DNA from 2 places in the Clostridium nitrophenolicum genome. Region 2 is predicted to be linked to the other one. Evidence: a T-box and tRNA genes for the amino acid it is inferred to sense, from the RefSeq annotation. Region 2 holds a T-box; the other holds one or more tRNA genes.
The links. The T-box of region 2 lies ahead of thrS (threonine--tRNA ligase). A T-box ahead of a tRNA ligase gene usually reads a tRNA of that ligase, here a tRNA-Thr.
Positions count from the first base shown of each region.

Region 1: it encodes a tRNA-Thr, which carries the amino acid that the T-box ahead of thrS (threonine--tRNA ligase) is inferred to sense. The anticodon was not compared.

Region 1 covers NZ_AP042469.1:5,581,974-5,594,312, reverse strand. Annotated here, with positions in the region: gene ACZ5N4_RS26595 (tetratricopeptide repeat protein) at 1-427, shown strand, start outside; gene ACZ5N4_RS26590 (hypothetical protein) at 541-690, shown strand; gene ACZ5N4_RS26585 (alpha/beta hydrolase) at 725-1,633, opposite strand; gene ACZ5N4_RS26580 (MazG-like family protein) at 1,800-2,117, shown strand; gene ACZ5N4_RS26575 (YybS family protein) at 2,129-3,118, shown strand; gene ACZ5N4_RS26570 (DHH family phosphoesterase) at 3,133-5,118, shown strand; gene rplI (50S ribosomal protein L9) at 5,118-5,561, shown strand; gene lonC (Lon family ATP-dependent protease) at 5,574-7,469, shown strand; gene ACZ5N4_RS26555 (replicative DNA helicase) at 7,495-8,832, shown strand; tRNA gene ACZ5N4_RS26550 (tRNA-Thr) at 8,955-9,030, shown strand; gene ACZ5N4_RS26545 (response regulator) at 9,318-10,958, shown strand; gene ACZ5N4_RS26540 (DUF3006 domain-containing protein) at 11,010-11,219, shown strand; gene pgsA (CDP-diacylglycerol--glycerol-3-phosphate 3-phosphatidyltransferase) at 11,265-11,807, opposite strand; gene ACZ5N4_RS26530 (adenylosuccinate synthase) at 12,338-12,339, shown strand, end outside.
Region 2 covers NZ_AP042469.1:4,941,786-4,954,124, forward strand. Annotated here, with positions in the region: gene rplT (50S ribosomal protein L20) at 1-144, opposite strand, end outside; gene rpmI (50S ribosomal protein L35) at 176-376, opposite strand; gene infC (translation initiation factor IF-3) at 396-917, opposite strand; ribosomal protein L20 leader region at 951-1,072, opposite strand; gene thrS (threonine--tRNA ligase) at 1,115-3,031, opposite strand; T-box leader at 3,104-3,365, opposite strand; T-box leader at 3,434-3,695, opposite strand; gene ytxC (putative sporulation protein YtxC) at 3,769-4,668, opposite strand; gene ACZ5N4_RS23400 (DUF6873 family GME fold protein) at 4,890-5,594, shown strand; gene ACZ5N4_RS23405 (DegT/DnrJ/EryC1/StrS family aminotransferase) at 5,631-6,710, opposite strand; gene ACZ5N4_RS23410 (Gfo/Idh/MocA family oxidoreductase) at 6,712-7,662, opposite strand; gene ACZ5N4_RS23415 (DapH/DapD/GlmU-related protein) at 7,763-8,539, opposite strand; gene ACZ5N4_RS23420 (DUF6385 domain-containing protein) at 8,721-9,644, shown strand; gene ACZ5N4_RS23425 (glycosyltransferase) at 9,731-11,536, shown strand; gene ACZ5N4_RS23430 (DNRLRE domain-containing protein) at 11,478-12,339, shown strand, end outside.

The DNA.
Region 1 (12,339 bases), 640 kb from region 2:
TTTAGATATAAAAATGCCAGAGTTAAGTGGCACAGAGGTATTAAGAAAGATAAGAAGTATAGGAATTAATACTCCTGTAATTATTATGACTGCTTTTGCTACAGTTAAAAATGCTATAGATTGTACTAGATTAGGAGCAGTAGTTTATTTACAAAAACCATTCACTACTGAAAAAATTAAAAGTATATTAAAACAAATACAAGATCTAGATGAGAATAATATTAATAATATTATTGTATTAGCCCAAAAATCAATATCAAATGGAGAATTAGATGAAGCTATAAGACTTTTAAAGAAATCCATATCAATAAACCCACAGTGTGGAGAAGCTTACTATTTAATGGGTGATATTTATAAGATAAAAGGAGATAGCGAGAAATCAAGACAATTTTTTGATGTAGCTAAAATATTCAATTATAAACCATAAATTACGGTTAGGTGCACTGATATGTATATTGTAATCATAGGTTGTGGAAGACTCGGCAGCAACTAAGAGTTGATTATATAGAAAAAAGCAAAGAATTTAATGATAAGAATGTAGTGATTAAGGCAGAAGCAATTGGTGAACCATTAGAAAGAGGTTATGTTAAAGAACAGTCAATAAATAAGGAAAGAAGAGGTATAGCTTTTGTACTTATGATTTCAACGATTTTATTAGTTAGTATATTTTATAGAAAATTAAAGATTTAAAACGCACTGTAGTTAAATTTGCAGTGCGTTTTGGTTAACTTAAATTAATCTGATTAAGAAAGTCTCCTACTAGTTTATCATATTCATGCTTATTCTTTATATAAGCTTCAGCATGGCCTGCATTAGGTGCAAGATATAATTTTTTTATTCCTGTTTTTTTATTATACATGTCTATGCTCATCTGAGGAAGTATATATTTATCATCTTCACCGTGAATAAAAAATATAGGTGTGCTAATATTTTCTATGTCTTCAATGGGCGATACTTGATTATAAAATACACCTAATCTTAACTTACTTATAAAACTTGATATAGTTATTATTGGAAAATAAGGCAGATGATAATCTTCTTTTAATCTAAACTTAAATAGTGAAACTAAGTCAGAGTAAGGGCAGTCTGCAATATAAAAGCTTATTCTTGTATCAATAGCTGCATGCTGCAAAATAGTGGCAGCCCCCATGGATTCACCATGAATTCCTACTATACAATCACTGCCACATTTATTAAAAATCCAATCTACACAAGCTTTTAAATCGAACTTTTCATAAAAACCATAAGTAGTATGTTTTCCACCACTTTTTCCATGATTTCTATGATCATATATAAAAATGTTAAAGTTTCTTTTGAAAAATATATCCATATATTTTACTGATGTATAAAGTGTACATGTAATTCCATGGCATAATATTACGGTTTTTTTAGGATTTTTCCCGGGAAAAAATAAGCCGTGGAGCTTGTATCCATAAGGTGAATCAATATAAACTTCTTGCTTTTTTAATTTTTCGAAAGAATCTTTTAATATTCTTCCACATTCCAATTCATAATTATAACTTTTATCATAATTCCATGTTTTGGGATTTAAAACTATGTTTGAAAAATAGAAACATATGGCAATAATTATAAATATAAATAAAATTATTATTAGTGCTAATTTTATATTCATCATACATCTCCTTATGTAAAATTAGATTATGTAACTTTAATATTAAATAATACTTGGTCTACAATAAGATTATATATTAAGTAAAGTTAAAAATAAATAATAGTTTGTTGCACAAACATGTAAAAATAACTAAAATATAATTATAGATTTAGAGGGGATGGATTTAATGAAAAAAGATGATTTCAATATAATGTATAATGTTAAAATGATTGAGGAGTTGAAGGCAGAACTTTTATGTGTAATTAGTGACTTTTTTAAGCTACTCACCAAGGGAAGTAATGTGGCACAAGAAGCAATACTTGATTGTATTTCTGGGGCAATGATATTGCTATATTTACTATCAGAGAGATTAGGATATTCCCATGCTGCAGTAGATGAAAACATGAAAAAAAAGTTAAAGCTTGGAATTATTGAGGAGGACAAAATAGAAAAGGAAGGTAAAGATTTAAGTAAGTTGTATAATCATTTAAAAGAAAGAGAATAACGGAGGATAAAATGTACAATAGAGTTTATAATACTAGAGCTATGGTAGAAGCAGGGTTACTAGCAATATTTGTTGTAATTATAAAGCTTTTGAATACATACATACCATTTTTTGAATTAATAGGTTTTTTTATTTTACCAATTCCAATAACAGTGTTGTATATAAGACATAACTATAAAGTTGCAGTAGGATCTATAGTAATAAGTGCTATACTTATGCTAATGATATTTAATCCATTAACAGCACTAGCATCTTCTATAACAATTGTTTTTTCAGGGATGACTCTTGGATACTGCGTAAAACATGATAAAAAAGCAAGTACAACAATATTATTTTTATCTATTGCTTTTATCATTGTATTAATTATAAATGTTAGTATTTATTCAACTTTAATTGATAAAGGTGGAATTGTTAGTCTTATCGATAAGAGTATAAAAATGATGAATGAAACTTTTGCTATGGTTAAAGAAACTTATGCAAAAATAGGTATGAGCAAAGAGCAAATTGCCACTATGGAAGAGATGTACAAAAATATAAATACAGATTCAATATTAAAAATTATGCCTTTTTCAGTTATTATGTTATCATTATCTTTGTCATATTTAAATTACACAATAGCTAGGAACATACTTAAAAGATTAAATTATAAAATGAGAGAGATAAAACCCTTTAGCCAATTATATATTAATACTAGAATAGGTACTTTAGTAGGTCTAATTTTTATTTTAGGCTTGTTAATTGAAAGGAGCAACATTCCATCAAAAGAATATATAGCTATTTTTCCACAATCAATATTTCAGCTAACCATTATGTTGAATGGATTAGCGTTAGCAACATATTATTTAAGAAGAAAATACAATTTGTCAAGGGCTGTTACAGCATTAATACTAATTTTTACTGTTACTTCTCAACTTTATATAGTTTATATATATGCTGGTTTAATAGATATATTATTTGATTTTAGAAAGCTTGATCCTTACAAGAGGCCCAGAACAGAGTAACTGGAGGTTACTAAATGGATAAAAAGTATAATTATTTTATAACAAGTAGTAAAATGTATATGATAATAATTGCTATTCTTATTTTAGCTCTCATAGCTTATGGTCACATTTTAGCAGGTATAGTAGCTATAAGTTTATATGGTTTGCTTGTAATTTATAATATTAAAAATACAAAAGTGAAAAAAGATGAGTGGAAAAGATTTATTGAAGACTTTTCTTCTAAGTTGGATAATGCTACTAGAAACACTCTTGTAAGACTTCCTTTTCCATTGATCATCATTGGAAAGGAAGGAGAGATGTTGTGGTATAATCAGAAATTCTCTCCTATAATTCAAGATGAAGATATATTAGGGAAAAATATTAAAAGTATAGTTAAGGAATTTAACTTGAGGCAAGCGCTAGATGGAAAAGAAAATGTACTTAGATACATTAAAATAAAGGATAGATATTATGATATATATACGAATGTTGTAGATACATCTGAAAATACAAAAGACAGAATACTACTTTTGTATTTTTATGATGTTACAGACTTATTTCAAATTGTAGAGTCCGTGGATTCAGAAAAAGAAATAGTTATGCTCATAGAAGTTGATAACTTTGATGATGTAATAAAAACTATTGATGAAGATAAAAGGCCCTTAATAATTGCAGAAATAGAAAGAACAATAAATACTTATGCTCAAAGTTTAAATGCAATGCTAAGGAAATATGACGAAAATAAGTATGTGCTATCAGTTCAAAATAAGTACATTGAAAAAGAGATGGAAAAAAAGTTCGATATATTAGATACTGTAAGAGAAATAAACATGGGAAACAAATTAGCTGTAACTCTAAGTATAGGGGTAGGCCGTGGTGGAGAAACTCCTATGATAAATGAAAACTATGCTGTGTCAGCTAAGGAATTAGCACTTGGTCGTGGTGGAGATCAGGCCATAGTAAAGAATGGTGAGAAGCTTTCATTTTATGGAGGAAAGACGAAAGAAGTAGAGAAAAGAACAAAAGTTAGAGCAAGAGTTATAGCACATGCACTAGTAGATTTAATAAATGAAAGCAATAAAGTATTCATAATGGGTCATATGACTCCTGATATAGACTGTCTAGGAGCAGCTATTGGAATTTACAAAGCAGTTACATTACTTGGAAAGAGTTGCTTTATAATATTAGACAATGAGAATAATAGCATAAGACCAATATTAGAGAAAATTAAGGAAGAGGAAGACTATGAAAATGCATTTATAAGCAGTAAACAATGTATTGAGGAAGCAGATACAAATAGTCTTCTTATACTTGTTGATGTGCATAGCAAAGGGTATGTACAGAATATAAATGTTGTTGATTACTTTGATAAATTAGTTATAATAGATCATCATAGAAAGTCTACTGACTTTATTGAAGGTGCTCTTTTAAGTTATATAGAGCCATATGCATCATCTACGTCAGAACTAGTTACTGAAATGCTTCAATACATGGTTGAAAAACCAAAACTAAAGCCTATTGAAGCGGAGGCATTGCTAGCTGGAATATGTGTTGATACAAAGAATTTTTATTTTAAAACTGGTGTAAGAACCTTTGAGGCTGCTTCTTTTTTAAGAAGATTAGGAGCAGATACAATAGATGTAAAAAGGTTTTTTGCTGATGACTTAGAAACTTATTTAAAAAGAGCTGAGATTATTAAGTCAGCGAAGGTATTTAAAAACATAGCTATAGCAATATGTCCTAATGAAATAGAAGATACTGTATTAGCTGCACAGGCAGCGGATGAGCTGCTAAATATTACAGGTATTCAAGCATCTTTTGTTTTTGTTAAAATAAAAGACGAGATATTTATCAGTGGAAGATCACTTGGAGATATAAATGTGCAATTAATACTTGAATCCCTAGGTGGAGGAGGACATATGACTATGGCTGGAGCAAAATTTAAATCTGTTGATATAAATGAAGCTTTTGAAAAGCTCAAAAATGCCATAGATAAATACATTAGGGAAGGTGAAGAATAATGAAAGTTATATTAGTAAAGGATGTTAAATCACTAGGGAAGAAGGGAGACATAATAAATGCTTCAGATGGATATGCAAGAAACTATTTGTTTCCAAGAGGACTTGCACAAGAAGCTACAGATTCAAATCTTCATATCTTAAATAATAAGAAAGAAGCTGAGAGAAGACAAAAACTAGCCGAAATAGAGGCTGCTCAAAAGTTAGCTGAAAGCCTTAAAGGCAAAGAAGTAAATCTTTGTGTTAAATCAGGTGAAAATGGAAGATTGTTTGGAGCAATAACAGGAAAAGATATAGCAGACGAAATAAATAAGAAATTTAATATTAATATAGATAAGAAAAAGGTCGTAGTAGATACTATAAAACAGCTTGGAACTTATGATGTAGAAATAAAATTGTATCCTGAAATCTCCACAAAGGTTAAAGTGGTTATTGCAGAAAAATAAGGGGGAAAATTTGTGAAATCACAATTTATTGATGGGTTGGAACAGGAATTAACTAATACTATACCAGTTGATACCCAGGTAAATGTTCTATACGATATTTTGAATAAAGTAATAGACGAAGGTACTGTAAGGGCTAGAGTAGTAAAATATAAGCTACAAAACTATATAAAAAGTAAAGATATATTTAAGAGAATCTATGCATTAAATAAGATAGTAAGTGATGGTAAAGGATTAAATTCTATACCAGATGAATCTAATATATACGAGGCTCTTGAAGATACAAATATCTGGATTTCAGAAGCATTAGCAAAAAATTATGTAAAAAATAAAATAGAGAACGAAGTAGAAAAAAACCTCATGGAAAAACAAGATAAGTATATGGATGAGGTTAGACTAAGTATAATAAAAAAGCAAAAAGGCCCAGAAAATGCAAAAACTCTTAAAAAATATGCTCAGCTTGAAGTACTAGACTCTAGAAAATTAAGCAAAAGCATTCAAGGTATTCTAAGACCAGAAGCTTTTAGTGAAATTGTTGGACAGGAAACAGCAATAAAAGCTATTTTATCAAAGATAGCATCCCCATATCCTCAACATATTATACTATATGGTCCTCCTGGGGTTGGAAAAACAACTGCAGCTAGACTTGCGCTAGAAGAAGTAAAAAAACTAAAATATACTCCCTTTAAAAAAGATGCTAAATTTGTAGAGGTAGATGGCACTACATTAAGATGGGATCCAAGAGAAATTACTAATCCTTTGCTTGGATCTGTACATGATCCAATTTACCAGGGAACTAAAAGAGATTTAGCTGAAACAGGGATTCCTGAACCAAAGCTTGGACTTGTTACGGAAGCTCATGGCGGCGTGCTTTTTATAGATGAAATTGGCGAATTAGATGAAATGCTTCAAAATAAGTTATTGAAGGTATTAGAAGATAAGAGAGTTGAGTTTTCATCTTCATATTATGATCCAGAAGATGAAAACACACCAAGATATATAAAATATCTTTTTGAAAATGGAGCACCAGCAGATTTTGTACTTATAGGAGCAACTACAAGAGAGCCTAGTGAAATAAATCCAGCTTTAAGGTCAAGATGTACAGAAGTATATTTTGAACCTTTAACATCAATAAATATACAACAAATAGTAGAAAATGCTGCTGATAAGTTAAATATACAATTAGAAGAAGGCGTGTCAGAGCTTATAAGCAGATACACAATTGAAGGAAGAAAAGCAGTAAATATACTATCAGATGTTTATGGTTATGTACTTTACAACGATCAGGATACTAATTTAAAAGAGAAGGTAAAGATAACAGTTGAAAATTTAAAGGAAGTAATATCTATAAGTAGATTAGTTCCTTTTGAAGAAGTTAAAGTAGAATCAAAATATGATGTTGGGCATATATATGGGTTAGGCGTAAGTGGATATGTAGGATCTACTATAGAAATAGAAACAGCGGTTTTTGAAGCAAAGGAAAAAGGAAAAGGAATAGTAAGATTTAATGATACAGCTGGAAGCATGGCTAAAGATTCTGTGTTTAATGCAGCGTCAGTTATCAGAAAAATAACTGATAAGGATATAAGTGACTATGATATACATGTAAATGTAATAGGTGGAGGAAAAATTGATGGACCTTCAGCAGGAGCTGCTATTACAGTGTGTATTATTAGCGCACTTTTAAACAAGCCATTAAGACAGGATATAGCTATAACAGGAGAAATATCGCTTAGAGGTAACATAAAGCCTGTTGGAGGAATTTTTGAAAAAATTTATGGAGCAAGAAGAAAAGGAATAAAACTTGTAATTGTTCCAGAAGATAATTCCAAAGAAGTTCCTCAAGGACTTGAAGATATAGAAGTTAAGGCAGTAAATAATATTGAACAACTTATTGGACTAGTATTTTAAATTAAATTCTAAGGAGTGATGATACATGGATGCACCTCTTAGAAGTATGCCTCATAGCATTGAGGCTGAACAAAGCGTAATAGGTTCTATGATTATTGATAAAACTTCCATAGCAGAAGCTATGGAAGTTTTAAAAGCTGAAGATTTTTATAAAGATTCACATAAGGCCATATTTAATGCTATTTTGGACCTTTATCAAAAAGATATAGCTGTAGATATAATAACTCTTACAGAGCATTTAAAGTCTACAGATAGGTTAGAAGCAGCAGGTGGAATAACTTATATAAGTGAATTAAGTGGTTCTGTAATTTCCACGGCTAATGTGCAGTCATACATAAAGATTGTAAGTGACAAATCTATTTTAAGAAAACTAATTAGATCTTCTACAAAAATTATAGAAGAGAGTTATAATAATCAAGATGATGTATTAAAAGCTATGGATTTAGCTGAAAAGGAGATTTTTAACTTATCTAATAGTAAAAGTACATCTGATTTTGAACCTATGAGTGTAGTCTTGGAAAGAGGATTTTTAGAAATTGAAAGGCTTTTTAACAATAAAGGAGAAACAACAGGCGTTGCATCTGGATTCAGAGAACTTGATATGAAAACATCTGGTTTTCAAAAAGGTGATATGGTGCTAATAGCTGCAAGACCTTCTATGGGAAAAACCACCTTTGCATTAAACTTAGCAGAGCATGCAGCGCTTAGGGCAGGAAAAAGTGTAGCTATATTTTCCCTGGAAATGTCTAAGGAACAATTGGCATATAAGCTTTTATGTTCACAAGCTCATGTAGATATGCTAAAGCTTAGAACCGGTAACCTAGATGATAAGGATTGGGAAAATATCGCTAAGGCATCAGGCCCTCTTGCTAGCGCTAAAATATTTATTGATGATACCGCTGGTATGTCAGTAATGGAAATGAGGTCAAAGTGCAGAAGGTTGAAAATAGAGCAAGGAATAGATCTAGTGCTTATAGACTACCTTCAGCTTATGTCAGGTAGTAAGAGTGGCTCTGAGAGTAGACAGCAGGAAGTTTCAGAAATATCAAGATCAATTAAGGCACTAGCAAAGGAAATGCAGTGTCCAGTTATTGCACTATCTCAGTTATCTCGTGCACCTGAACAAAGAACAGACCATAGACCTATGCTATCCGATTTAAGAGAGTCCGGTTCTATCGAGCAGGATGCTGACTTAGTTATGTTCTTATATAGAGATGAATACTATGATAAGGAAACTGAAGATAAAAATATAGGAGAGTGTATAATAGCAAAGCAAAGAAACGGTCCGACTGGTACTGTAAAATTAGCTTGGTTAGGACAATTTAGTAAGTTTGGAAATTTAGATGTTATACATCAAGAATAAGGTAAGGGCTTTTACTATGAATAAGGTAAAAGCCTTTACTTTATTTATTACAATATGCACAATAGAATCTACATGAAAACTTTACTTTTATGTAAAATTAAGTTAAACTAATTATAGTGTAGGCTCCTATAGCTCAGCTGGTAGAGCAGCTGATTCGTAATCAGCAGGCCACAGGTTCGAACCCTGCTAGGAGCACCATATTAATTTCTAATAAAAATGGGTTGAATTTTTTTTTCTCTGTATTTATAATTAAAACCAAAAGGCTAAATTTTGTTAAATGTAATTTTTGAAGATTTAGAGCAGATGCAGAATACAGAATATTTTAAATTTAACTCTAAAAGGTTTGTTTTATATTTTGATATATTGAAATATGAAAAATTACTGTTAATATTAGATTTTAAGTGGTTGGAATATGTTATTTTATTAAAATTTAGTGTTATCGTTTTAACAATGTGCATTTTGTGAAATTTTGGGGGGTATTGTAGTTGTTAAATAAATACGAAAGTGAAAAAGATAATAAAACTGACATAGATTTTAATAAAGGAGGATATTTGAGTATATTTCAGATACTACCTTTTGAAGCCATTTTATTAGATAAAAACAACAAAATTATTAAGTTAAACCCTAAAGCGCATGACACATTTTATAATATAGAGTTTGAAAATGAGATAGATAAATTAGTATGTAAAATTGAAGATAAGCTAGTGAAGATTGACAGTGAAAATACGGAATTTTCAATGGAAAGAGAAATCTTGACTAATAAAGGAGCAAAGTATTTTAATATTAAAATAGTACCTATAATTGATACTAGGAATGAATTTGAAGGTAAAATAATAATATTAAATGACATTACTGACTACAAAGTGACAGTTCGAGAACTAAAAAAGGAAAAAGAAGATGCAGAAACAGGTAGTAGAATTAAAAATGAATTTTTAGCTAATATAAGTCATGAAATAAGAACCTCTGTTAACGGTATTATAGGTATGACAGATTTAACTCTGATGACCAATTTAAACTCTGAACAAAAAGAAAACTTAAATTTAGTGAAGTCAAGTGCATTAAGTTTGTTAGATATGACTAATAGTATTTTAGACTTTTCTAAAATCCAATCTGGAAATATAAAACTAGATAGTGTTGAATTTAATTTTAAAGAACTCATAGACGAGATTGTAAGATTAACTGCAATTAAGGCACTTGAAAGCAAATTGGAGTTTAAAGCAAAAATAGATGAATCAATACCGGATACATTAATTGGTGATCCTGTAAGAATAAAACAAATTTTAGATAATTTAATAGATAACTCTATAAAATTCACTAAGTATGGCACTATTTCGCTTATCATTGAAAAAGTGGAGTCTGCTGACAAAAAAGTTAATTTAAAATTTTTAATAAGAGACACAGGCATAGGTATAGATAGAAAAGATATACCTAAATTATTTACAGGCTTTAGTCAGATTGATAATAAAGAATATACCAGAAAGAATTTTGGTCCAGGTCTAGGACTCAGCATTTGTAAGGGACTTGTAGAAATGATGGATGGTAAAATTGAAGTAAAAAGTAGAAAAGATGTAGGGTCTGTGTTTTCATTTAATATATCTTTAGAAAAAGGTAAAAAATACAGTAGCACAAATATAAGTGATAAAAAAACAAAGGTTCAAACAAATAATTTAGTTGGTAGAAGGTTGAATATTCTTATTGTTGAGGATGATAAGGCAAGCCAAATGGTAATATACAATTTATTCAAGAAAAATGGACACACATGTGATATTGCTAATAATGGCGAAGAGGCTTTAAAGCTTATTGAAAATAAGAAATATGACTTAATACTTATGGATATACAAATGCCTATACTAGATGGAATTCAAACTACAAAAATAATTAGAAAATCTGAAGAAAATAATGATAGTCGTACACCTATTATAGCTCTAACAGCATATGCTTTAAAAGAAGATAAAGAGAAGTTTTTGAATGCAGGTATGGACAACTATATTTCTAAGCCTTTTAATATTGATGAACTTTTAAAAGTGGTTTATAGTACAGTAAAAACAGATACTGGAAATACCTCTTATTTTATGAATAAGCAAAATAGTATGGATGGAGATTCACTATTTTTATATCTTTTATAATTATAATATTATATAGCTGCTTTTTACATTTATAAAAAGGAAGGTGCTGTCGTGTTTGGTATAATTGATAGATTTGAAGGTGGTTTTGCAATAGTAGAACTATATGATAGCAAGGTAATAAACATTGAAGTAAACAAAATACCAAAAGAAGCTAGAGAAGGTGATGTTCTCAGTATAGGAGAACACATAACAATAGATTATGAAGAAACTAAAAAAAGAAAAAATGTAATAGAGAAATTATCTAAAGATATGTGGGAATAAGTGTCAAGGGCTAGAGTGAAACTGAGAAGGTTTCATTCTAGCCTTTTATTTTTGTACATTCTTATCATTGTTACCTAATAATTGTTTATTCTTATAATACAAAATAAAGTAATTAACAAAAGCTATTAACGCACTTACAACAGACAAATATATAAGATAAGTACCTAACTTTATATTAATAGTTAAGGTAAATATAGATAAGTAAAATAATATAGTTGTAAGCTTTCCAAACTTGTTAGATGGAATTACGGTATTTTTATTATATAATATTATGCCAAAGAATATCATAGAGACTTCTTTTATAGAAATTATTATAAGAATCCACAAAGGTATATAATTCTTTATTACTAGACAGCTTAAAACAGTTAATATCATAAGTTTATCAGCTAATGGATCTAATACTATGCCTAGTTTAGTTATTAGAGAGTATTTTCGTGCTAAATAGCCATCTAATATATCTGTCAATCCAGCAGTCAGAAACACCAGTATAGAGTAAAATAGGTTATTAGGCACATTTGAGAAAAATAATAAAATAAAAATAGGAATTAAAAGTAATCTAAAGAGAGTGAGAATGTTTGGTAAATTCATAATATCACTCCAAAATAAAAGTAATTATATTTTTGTTTTAGTGTATGCTATGAATAATAAAGAGTTTCTTGTATTAAATAGCAGATAAATATATTTTAATTCTTTTAACTGAAAAATGAAAGATGTTTATAAGATTATGAATATAAAAAAGCTAAATTGAAAACATTTACGAATTTTAATTTAAATTTATTAATTAATATTCGTATTTATATTGACTGAACTATTCACTTTTGATAGGATTAAATAGGATGCATGTGTCCATGTAAAGAATTATAAGATAATCGATAAAGGATTAGTAATAATTTTTACAGACTTATAAACTGTATATACTAATGTTAAGTTGGCATATTAGTAGTATATAAGGAAAGAAATATATAATAAAAAAGCGTCAATAAAGATATATAAACTACGGTACAGGTATATTAAAAATATTATGTTACCGAAGTTGATATGACTAGAGATATAGTAAGCCAATAAATATTCGTCAATGCTTAAGTGTAGCTAACTTAATAAAAGAGGAGGAAATTTTTAT
Region 2 (12,339 bases):
TACATATGCATTTCTTAATGCTCTGATAACTGATTCGTTAGCAGTTTTGAATAACTTGCTCTTGCCACCATAGTAACCTTTTGCAAGCTTTAATATTTTTTTATGATATTTACGAGCATTCATAGCTCTTTTTACTCTTGCCATTTAATAAAACCCTCCTTATCGAACCTGCCTGCTATTTTGCGTAAGGCATTAATGTTTTCATTGTTTTTTCTTGAGTTTCTGAAACATAACCAGTCTTTCTAAGATTTCTCTTAGTTTTTGTACTCTTCTTTGTTAATATATGGCTTTTAAAAGCCTTCGCTCTCTTAAGCTTACCTGATCCTGTAACCTTAAATCTTTTTGCTACACTTTTCTTTGTTTTCATTTTTGGCATGATAATTTCCTCCTCTCAATTATGCTTTCTTTGGACTTAAAATTAATATCATGTTTCTTCCTTCTAATTTTGCTGCTTTTTCTACTACACAAACTTCTTCAATTTTAGCATAAAAGTTTTCTAATATTTTTTTACCTATAAATGAGTAATCAGCTTCTCTACCTCTAAATCTAACTGTTACTTTAACTTTATCTCCTGCAAGTAAAAATTTTCTTGCATTATTAGCTTTTATAGTAATATCGTGGTCCTCAATAGTTGGGCTAAGCCTAACTTCTTTTACATTAATAACTTTTTGTTTTTTCTTAGCTTCTTTATCTTTCTTAGATTGTTCATAAATGAACTTACCAAAGTCCATTATTTTACAAACTGGTGGATTGGCATTTGGTGATATCATAACTAAATCCAATTCTTTTTCTTCTGCAAGCCTAAGTGCTTCTCTAGAAGATATTACCCCCATTTGTGAACCATCGTCTCCTATAACTCTTATCTCTTTTTCTCTTATCTGTTCATTTACAAGAAAATCTTTGTTAATGATTTTCACCTCCCAGGTGGATTTGAATCTATGTACTTAAGTATATATAAAAAAGGACGGCATAAGCCGTCCTTTGAATACAACACTAGACATACTAGAACTGGATTCATATAACCTTACTAGCTGCACTGTAAGGTGAGAAACGGCTGTTTCTTCTTAACAAATGAAATTATACTATCATATTCAAACTTTGTCAACAGTTTTTATTAATCAACTGAACTTATTTTTTTATCGATTTCCTCGGAAATTTTTGCAACAAAGTCGTTCAATGACATAACTCCCATATCACCTTGTTTTCTACTTCTTACTGCTACAGTTCCGTCATTCATTTCTTTGTCTCCTAATACTAGCATGTAAGGAACCTTTTGAAGTTGAGCTTCTCTTATCTTATATCCTATTTTTTCATTTCTTAAATCAGTTTCAACTCTTATTCCGTTTTTCTTTAATTCTTTAGCAATTTTATTTACATATTCTATTTGCCCATCAGTTATATTCATTATTTTAACCTGTACTGGTGCAAGCCAAGCTGGGAATGCTCCTGCATAGTGCTCAGTTAATATTCCTATGAATCTTTCAATAGAACCAAATACAACTCTATGAACCATAACTGGTCTGTGCTTTTCTCCATCTGCTCCTATATAAGTTAGGTCAAATCTTTCTGGCATTTGGAAATCAAGCTGACAAGTTCCACACTGCCAAGTTCTTCCTATACAGTCTTTTAAGTGGAAATCTATCTTTGGACCATAGAATGCTCCATCACCTTCATTAACTCTGTATGGTAGGCCTGCTGCCTCTAATGCTTCTCTTAATCCATTAGTTGCTGCTTCCCAATCTTCATCGCTTCCCATAGAATCTTCTGGTCTTGTTGAAAGTTCAATAAAGTATTCAAATCCAAATACTTTATAGAATTCAGTTATAAGTTTTATAACATTTAATAGTTCATCTTTTATATTTTCCTTAGTTAAGAATAAGTGAGCATCATCTTGAGTAAAACATCTAACTCTCATAAGACCATGTAATGCTCCTGATTTTTCATGTCTGTGAACTAATCCCATTTCAGCATATCTTAATGGTAATTCTCTATATGAGTGTATTCCATTTTTGTAAACAAGTATTGATCCTGGGCAGTTCATTGGCTTTATAGCATAATCTCCCTCGTCAATCTTAGTGAAATACATGTTTTCCTTATAATGATCCCAGTGTCCTGATTGATGCCATAATGATTCACTTAATATTACAGGTGTCATTATTTCATCATAGTCTGCAGCTTGGTGCATTTCTCTCCAGAAGTTTTGAAGAGTATTCCTTACTATCATTCCCTTTGGATGGAAGAATGGAAATCCTGGGCCCTCTTCCTTTATGCTGAATAAATCTAATTCTCTACCTAATTTCCTGTGATCTCTCTTCTTTGCTTCTTCTAGCATCTTTATATGCTCATCAAGTTCTGCTTTCTTTTCAAAGGCAGTTCCATAGATTCTTTGAAGCATTTTGTTCTTTTCGTCACCTTTCCAGTAAGCTCCTGCTATTGAAAGTAATTTTAATGCTTTAGCTTTTCCAGTAGATGGTACATGTGGGCCAGCACATAAATCTACAAAATCACCTTGTTTGTAGAAAGATATAATTGCATCCTCTGGAAGATCTTGAATTAATTCAACTTTATAAACTTCTCCTTTTTCTTGCATTAACTTTATAGCTTCGTCTCTTGGAAGTTCAAATCTTTCTAGTTTTAAGTCTTCTTTAACTATTTTATTCATTTCAGCTTCTATTTTTTCAAGCATTTCTGGAGTGAATGAAAATTCTGCATCAAAATCATAGTAAAATCCATTGTCTACTGCAGGTCCTATAGCTAATTTAACATCTGGATATAATCTTTTTACAGCCTGTGCAAGTATATGTGAAGCTGTATGTCTTAATATCCACTTTCCATCTGCATCTTCAAAAGTTAATATTTCAAGCTTGCAATCGTCGTTAACCTCTGTCATTAATTCTGCTCTTTCACCATTTATTTTAGCTCCTAGAGCCTTTTTAGCTAATGATGTGCTCAGTTCAGCAGCAATATCTGCTACCTTTAAACCATTTTTAACTTCCATCTGTTTTCCGTCTTTTAAAGTAATCTTTACCATCGTTTTTTCCTCCTATTTTCTATTTATATTATATAAAATTAAAAATTAAACAAAATAAAAAACTCATCCCATGTATGGGACGAGTATTATCGCGGTTCCACCCAAATTCAATAGCAGTACATTACAACTTAAATAGAATACAAACATATTTCAATAGAAATATACTAGCTATTATCTTTGTACCTTTAACGCAGGCTAACGGAAATACTTACTAAGTTTCAGTACTCAACTCAAAGGTGGTTTTCAATAACACTTACTCAAAGAACCTTTCAGCCTATGGGTTCTTCTCTCTTGGAGCAGCTACTTATTTACTCTTCCTTGTCATTGTTTTTATTTTCTACATTATAGTTTTTTATCAAATATATGTCAATCATTTTTTCAAAATAAAAAAACTCATCCCATGTATGGGACGAGTATCATCGCGGTTCCACCCAAATTCAATAGCAATATATTACAACTTAAATAGAATACAAACATATTACAATAGAAATATACTTGCTATTATCTTTGTACCTTTAACGCAGGTTAACGGAAATACTTACTAAGTTTCAGTACTCAGCTCTAAGGTGGTTTTCAATAACACTTACTCAAAGAACCTTTCAGCCTATGGGTTCTTCTCTCTTGGAGCAGCTACTTATTTACTCTTCCTTGTCATTGCTTTTATTTTGTATTTATTATATTATTTAATTTAGTTTATGTCAACACAAAACTATAAATTATTCAATTATTCTAAAACTTTATACTCTATGGATGCTGCTTTTGATTTTTTTGCATAGCTTACAGTCATTGCAAAAATTAACTCTATCAGTAAATACTTTTTCTATTGTATCAATTAACTCGTTGTTTTTGCAGTTTTCAACGCAGTGAATTGTTATCTTTTCTGGTGAATTCGTTATTAGCACACTTATAAGCATATCCTCCATATTAGTGCTTTCTTTATATCTTAAATCACTTAAATCACTAAATAACTTTAATGTTATATCATTGCCATCTTCATCCTGTACTGAATACTCTCCGCTATTGTCAATTATTAAATTAATTTTACCTATTTTACTTTCTTGAACTTCTACAAAATATTTTAAGAGCTTTATAAACTCGTTATATTCCTTATCTACCATGTATTTTTCTACAACTTTATCTATTATTGATTCTAAATCTTCTTTTAATTCCTTCATTCTAAAAGTTATAAAGCCATTTATATTTATCTCTTTATTTTCATTTATACATTCAACTATTTTATCTATCACTGAATTTTTTTTATTCATGCAGTAGATCGAATTCTCATCAATTACACGTTCTTCTCCTCTTAAAGCGTCCAAGCTACTTTGTTTTATATCTTTGATTTCATCAAATTTCAAAAAGAAATATGTATCAGATAAAAAACCTAGTATATCTTTTTTATAAAATTCCTCTATAACTACATTGTATAGTATATTAGCCATATGAATGTTGAACACATTGAGAAGCTTAGGGCTAATTTCTTCGTCACAATAGATTTTTACGAAGTGAGTATTTGAATCTATGCTTTCTGAAATGCCTATATTTATATTTTTATATCTAAAGTATTCTCTGACCTTATTTATTCCATCTATGATATCTTCTCTATCATCATTGTAAACAACAGTAAGTAATAGCAATCTTCTCACTCCCTTCTTGAAATAGTATGTGTCTAAACTAAATGTATATGCAATTTTTTTTTGTCAAATATCGACAGTTGCATTATTGAAACTTTGCAGTAGAATATGTAAAATAATATAGGGTTTCGAGGTCGAAAATTAACTTTCTAGCTAGTTTTTCTATACCGATTTTCTAATATAAATATTACTTAATATAAATATTGCTTAGAAAGGATTTTAGTATGAAGTATGCTATTGTAGACTATAGAACAAGTAAAGAAGAGATTCTGAGTTTGAAAAAATTAGGTTGCGAGATACTAATTCCTCCTCCTTCTGATGCGCTTTATGAGGCTGTTTGTGGCCATCCAGATATGCTTTTACATATAGTTAATCAAAAAAACGTTATAGTACATAAGGATATGGATAATGGGTTCATTGACATATTAAAGAATTTACAATTACACATAGTCTTTTCTGAAAATAATCTTGGATCAACTTATCCTTATGATATAATTTTAAATAGTGTAAATTTGCCTAACTTGTTTATTCACAATATAAAATATACTGATCCTAAACTTTTAGAAATGGTAAATGTTAAAAAGCTTATAAATGTAAAACAAGGTTATACTAAATGTTCTACTGCAATAGTAAGTCAAAATGCTGCAATGACTAGCGACACGACAATAACTAAGGCTTTATCTAGAGAAAATATCGATGTACTTCTCCTTCCGCCTGGCGACATACTCTTACCAGGCTTAAATTATGGTTTTATTGGAGGGTGTTGTGGGCTTTTAGACAAAAATTTATTAGCTTTTTATGGAGATCTAAACTATTATGCTTATGGAAAAGAAGTTATGGAATTTTTAAAAAAACATAATGTGGAGCCAGTTTTCTTAAGAAAAGGTAAACTTATTGACAGAGGAAGTCTTTTTATAATTGAAATATAAAACTCCCCATATAAAGCTTTATATGGGGTTTTGCATTTAGTAATTTAATACTTCTATTATTTTGTTCACATCATGTTCTGAAAGTGCAGGATGTACAGGTATTGCTAATACTTCTTCACATAACTTTTGAGATACTGGGCAGTTGCTGCTAATATTCAACTTCTTGTATAAAGGTTGATCTGGTAATATTGTTGGATAATATATACCATAACCTATTTCATTTTTTTCAAGCAAATTAATTACTTTACTTCTGCTCTCTTTACATCTTATTGAAAATTGATGAAATACATGTTTAGTATTATTATTTACTATAGGTAGTATAAATCTATCTCTATTTAATTCTTTCAAATATCTATATGCATTATAAATCCTTAAATTATTAAAATAATCTATTTTTTTTAATTGTTCAATACCTATCGCTGCACTTATATTGGTCATTCTAAAGTTATACCCTAATATATCATGTTGATATCTTTGCACCTGACCATGATTAATGATTTTTTTTACAAAATCATAAACCTTCTCATCATTTGTAACTACCATTCCACCCTCACCGCAGGTCATATTTTTTGTTGGATAAAATGAAAATGCTGATACTGCACCAAAAGTTCCAACCTTTTTCTGTCTGAATTCTGCTCCATGGGCCTGGGCACAGTCTTCTATCAAAATAATATCATATTTTTTGCATATCTCCACAATCCTCTCCATATCGCATGGGTTGCCAAAAAGATGAACTATAATCATAGCCTTTATTTTTCCTTTAGTATTCTTTATAAGATTCTCCACTTTGTCTGGGTCTATATTAAATGTATCTTCTTCTACATCTGCAAATAAAGGTGTAGCACCTACATAAAGAATTGCATTTGAAGTAGCAATAAAACTAAATGGTGTGGTTATTACCAAGTCTCCTTTACCAATACCTGTACCTAACAAAGCAGCATGAAGTGCAGTAGTACCATTAGTAGTACATAGAGCATATTTACATCCTAAATAGTCTTTAAACATATCCTCAAATTTAGTTACATACTCACCGCTAGCTAGCTGTCCCTTTGACAATACTTCCATTACTGCTTTTTCTTCATCTTTAGTAATTAACGGTTTTGCAATAGGAATCAATTTATTTCCCCCTTTTAGATACGCAATTTACTATTTCTCTAGCAACTTTTAACGCTAGATACCCTGTTTCTTCATTGCTTATTGGTTTTTTCCGTTGAGTTATACACTCAATGAAATGTTGTAGTTCTATCTTTAATGGTTCTCCTTCAAAATACAGTGTTTTTTCTTTTCCAACTATATTGTATGAATTATTTTCACTAATCGAATTCTTTATATCACAAAGCTTAACTAAATCTATTTTACTTTTTATATAATCTACATGAATATTCTCATCAGAACTAGTAATGTGTAACTTTCTTATTTTTTCTTGAGATGTTCTACTGGCCGTAAGACTCGAAGTAATACCATTATTAAATTGCATCATTGCTAATACATCTTCTAAATTTTCATCATGTGACGCTGCAAATATTTTAGCTGGTTCACTATTGATCATAGAAAGAATTATATCAATATCATGTATCATAAGATCTGTAACTACATCTACATCAAAAATTCTATCATGTTCAACTTTACTAATTCTGTTTGCTGAAATAGATAGAACTTTTTTTGTTTTTAAATACTCTGTTAAATATAAAATTACAGGGTTAAATCTTTCTACGTGTCCCACCATACAAATAATATTTTTATCCTTCATATAATCAATCAACATTTTTGCTTCTTGTACCGTTGAGGTTATTGGTTTTTCTAATAATATATCCTTATTTCTTTCTATACATTTTTTTGCAATATCATAGTGAGTAGTTGTAGGGGTACATACTATCACAGCATTTACACTATCTAAAAAGCTGTTTAAATCTTCGTAATAGTTAACATCATATATCTGAGACATTTCCTTCATTGTTTTAGCATCTGCATCATATATAGATATGTCATCTACATTACTTCGCAAATGATTTAGAACTCTTAAGTGATTTTTACCCATTCTGCCTAATCCAATAATTCCAATCTTCATAGTTCTCTACTCTCCATTTTATAGTTTTTAGTATATGCTATGAACTTTGTAGAACATTTGACATACTAAAATTAATAAATTATATGATAGATTGTTAATCTTATTGATTGTCAATTAGTTGGTCTTCTGGGACATCTCTAAAGTATTTTGCAGGATTTCCACAATTAATCTTTTTTGCAGGGATATCTTTCGTTATAACACTACCTGCTGCTGCAAAAGCATCTTCACTAATTACTTTTCCAGGAAGTATAGTTGCCTGTGCTCCAATTCGGCCACCTCTTTTTACAGTTACCCCTTTAAATGAATATTCCTTACCTTTAAGTCGTGCAGCATAGTTATCATTAGAAGTTACTACACCGGGTGCAATAAAAACATAATCTTCTAACTCAGAATACGCAGTTATATACACATTTGTCTCTAATTTGCAATGAGAACCAATAACACAGTTGTTTTCTACTGCTACACCTCTACCAATAATTGTATTATTTCCCACTGATACATTTTCTCTTATGGTAGAAATATCTGCAACCAAGCAGCTATTCCCAATACTACAACCTCTATATAGTATAGCGGCTGTTCCTATTATGCAGTTATCTCCAATATTACAGCCGCTAAGATTATTATCTATTTTCAATGCACTTGTTGAAACACTCATAGGCAATTTTCCTATAACAGCATTATCATCAATTCTTACATTACTTCCTATGATCGTTCCATCATGTATAATTACACCGTTTCCAATCTTAGTATTTTGTCCTATTGTGACATTTTTGCCTATTATCGTGTACCATCCAATACTTACATTTTCTCCTAAAGAATTTCCTTCTTTTATAATCGCAGTAGTGCTAATTTCTATATTATCATTAAAATATTTCATATAAATTACCTCCAAACATTCGCTATAACACTATAATATTTATCCTCTAACTTATTTGTGTCATTGAACTATACATCTTTAATACTAAACATAATCATTTTTCTATAACATTCTTTACATTTCACCATAGTATGAAGTGAGGTAATCATACCTTTCTATATTAAAGAGGAGGTGCGGTGTGATGCCTAATAATCTAGTATTTAATAATGTAGCGGAAAATCTTAAAACGCAAATATATGGAAGCACATCTGGTGGCACTGTCACAAGTGTGTTAGTAGATTCCAATGGTAATATACAACTTGGTGGTAGCGTTACTGCTACCATTGCTGCTGGTACTGTTACTGTTGTTGGCGGTAACATCACTGCTACCGTTGCTGCTGGTACTGTTACTGTTTCTGCTGTTTCTCAAGGTACTGTGACTGTCGTTGGTGGTAATATTACTGCTACTGTTGAGGCTGGTACTGTTACCGTTGTTGGCGGTAATATTACTGCTACCGTTGCTGCTGGTACTGTCACTGTTTCTGCTGTTTCTCAAGGTACTGTAACTGTCGTTGGCGGTAATATCTCAGCTACTGTCGCTGCCGGCACCGTAACTGTTGAAGGCGGTAATATTACTGCTACCGTTGCTGCTGGTACCGTAACTGTTGTTGGTGGTAATATAACTGCCACTGTAGCTGCTGGTACCGTAACTGTTATTGGTGGTAATATTACAGCTACTATTGCTGCTGGTACTATGACTGTTGCTGGTGGTAGTATCTCAGCTACTATTGTAGGCCATGGATTTACAACCTCTAATTCAACACTTAATACTAATACTGCAGCGTTAACTAATACAGCTTTCCAATTTGATACTTCTCAGTTCGACAATCACTATTCCTTCTATATAATGAATACTGGAACAGCTACTGTATCTGTTAGACTACAAGTTAGTCCAACAACCACAGATTCTTACTTTGTTAATGATAACACTGCTGAGGTTACCCTCACTCAAAATCAAGCAGTTGTACTAGTTCCTGGTTACTTCTTGAACTATACAAGAGTACAAGTATTAGGAGTAGGGTCTGATACGTCAACTGTAGTAGCTTATATCAACGCTCAGAACTAATTATTAAGTGAACTTTGATTCTATAGAGGGCAGGGGCATCATTCCCCTGTCTGTTACATAAATTAATTTAAGTGGGAGTGATTGATTTGAATGCTAAGCTTAGCGTATGCATGATAGTAAAAAATGAAGCTAAAAGTATAGGGAGATGCCTTGAAAGCATAGTTGATATAGCAGATGAAATTATTGTTGTTGATACGGGCTCCATTGATAATACAAAAGAAATAGCAAAAAAATATGGAGCTAAGGTATATAACTTTAAGTGGGTAGATGATTTCAGTAAAGCAAGAAATTATTCTATTGATAAAGCTACAGGTGATTGGATTTTAATTTTGGATGGTGATGATGAATTTGAAAAACAAGATGTTCATAAACTGTTGGATATAATAAATAATTCTGATGAAGGTGATATATTTATCTTTAATTCTATATGTTACGTGGGCGATACAGCTGGTAGTGAAAAAATAATGAATGTCAACATTAGATTATTTAAAAATAAACCTCAGTTTAGATACCAAGGTAGAATACATGAGGGAATCAAACCACAAAGTAAAGATGTTGTAACAAAATTCAGTGATATTCGCATATACCACTATGGATATATAAACACTTATGTAAAAGATCAAAAAAAACGAGAAAGAAATATGAGGATATTAAAAAAGGAATTAGATGAAAATCCAGACAATCCTTATTGGTTATTTTGTATAGGAAATGAATATTTTGCCTTGAATGAGCTTGATAAAGCATTAGAATATTTTCTTTCTTCCTATGAAAAATGTAATATGCAAGATATTTATGTCCCTAAAGTTATATTAAGAATAATAATGATCTATGATGCTTTAAATAAACCAGATGAAGCTTTAAAATATATCGATGAGGCTCTATCTCATTACCCTCAATATACTGATGTTGAATTTTTAAGAGGAGGAATATACCATAAACTTGGACATATTACTAAAGCCATAAGAAGTTTTCAACACTGTATAGAATTAGGAGAACCTCCTTCCACTCTTAATTTTTTGATGGGAGTTGGGAGTTATAAAGCGTATTATGCCTTAGGTAACGTTTTTCATCAAGTAAGCGACTATGATGAGGCTCTAAAATGCTATAATCAAACCCTTCTAGTAAAAAATGATTTTTATGACGCTATTATTAAAATAGGGGATATTCTCACAAAAATTTATAAAACACCAGAGGATATTAAGAAAAATTTAGAGCAGTTTTTTGATTTAAATAATCCGCTAAACTATTCTAATATGGAGGAAGTACTATTTTCAGCAAAACAGTATCAACTTGCTTTAGATTATGCTAATAGTGCACTAGCTAACGAAATTAGAGTACCATATATGACTTATAAAAAAGCTATGTGTATGTATAATTTAAAATTATATGCTGAAGCGATAAAAGAATTTGAGAAAATAGATCCAGATAACGCAAATTATTTAGATAGTCAAATAATGCTTTTTATATGCTATTCAGTTTTAGATAAATTTGATGCTGCAGAAAATGTTTTATCAAATATCGAAAACACTAATAATAGTAGTAAAGTACACCAAACGTTCACCTGCTTAAATAGTATTTTCAAATCTAAAGGTAAAGAGACCTTGTGTGAGGATGTAGAAGAGTCCAATGAATATTTACCTATTATTATAAATATATTAGATGCTTTTCTTCGCGTAAGGGAATTTGAAAAATTTGAAAAAGCCCTTGAGCTATTTAATTGCCTGGAAAGCAATAATGCTTTACTTGAATTAGCAAAATTATATGCTAAACATGGGCTAATAGGAATGGCTGTAAGTGAAATAAAGAGATCTATCAGTGTTTTTGATAAATTAGATGAAGAATCTGCTTATATTTTATCTAGAAGTTTTTCATTTAAAGAACTTAAATCCTAAAGTTTATAACTATAACAAAGAGAAAATATTAGCTTTCTTAAGAAAATTTACACAAGAGACATTCAATAAAGGATGTGAGATAATGCCATCGGCGATTTTTTATTCAGATTCTAGTATAACATTAGATGAGGCAAATCCTTCTGTTACATGGGCTGGTAGCCCCTATTTAATTGTAGGTCTATACTATAATACTAACCCGCCATCAGTCTATAGAAGCTTGCTTCACTTTAATATAGGCTCGATACCGGCAAATGCAGAAATACAAAACTGTATTTTAAATATGCATGTTATAAATACTGTAGATTCTAATGTACAAGATTTTTTTACTCCATACCTTGTAACCTCACCCTGGAATCAGTCTACTAAATGGGCAACTCAACCAGGAATAAATTATTCTATTAAAGGGTCATCTACAGAGATAGCTGGTATAGGTAACGTGCCTTTTGATGTAACATCTATAGTTAAGTACTGGATTAGTTCTGGAATAAATAGTAGTTTAGTATTAAAATCTACAGAGACTGTAGAACTTAGTCCAAAAACTTTTGTCAGCAGTAACGATACCACCCACACAGATCTCAGACCATTTTTAAATATACAATATAATGATCCAGCGCCTATAACAGTATTCAAAAGAAGATTTGAAACTACTTCAACTATTACACCAACTTCAACTACTCTACAGACAAGTCCTGCAATAGATGTATCACAAATCTTTGATTACACAATTTTTATTCAGAATGCTGGTTCAAATTCAATAAACTTGACTTTACAAATAAGCCCTGATGGAGTAAATTTTGCTACAG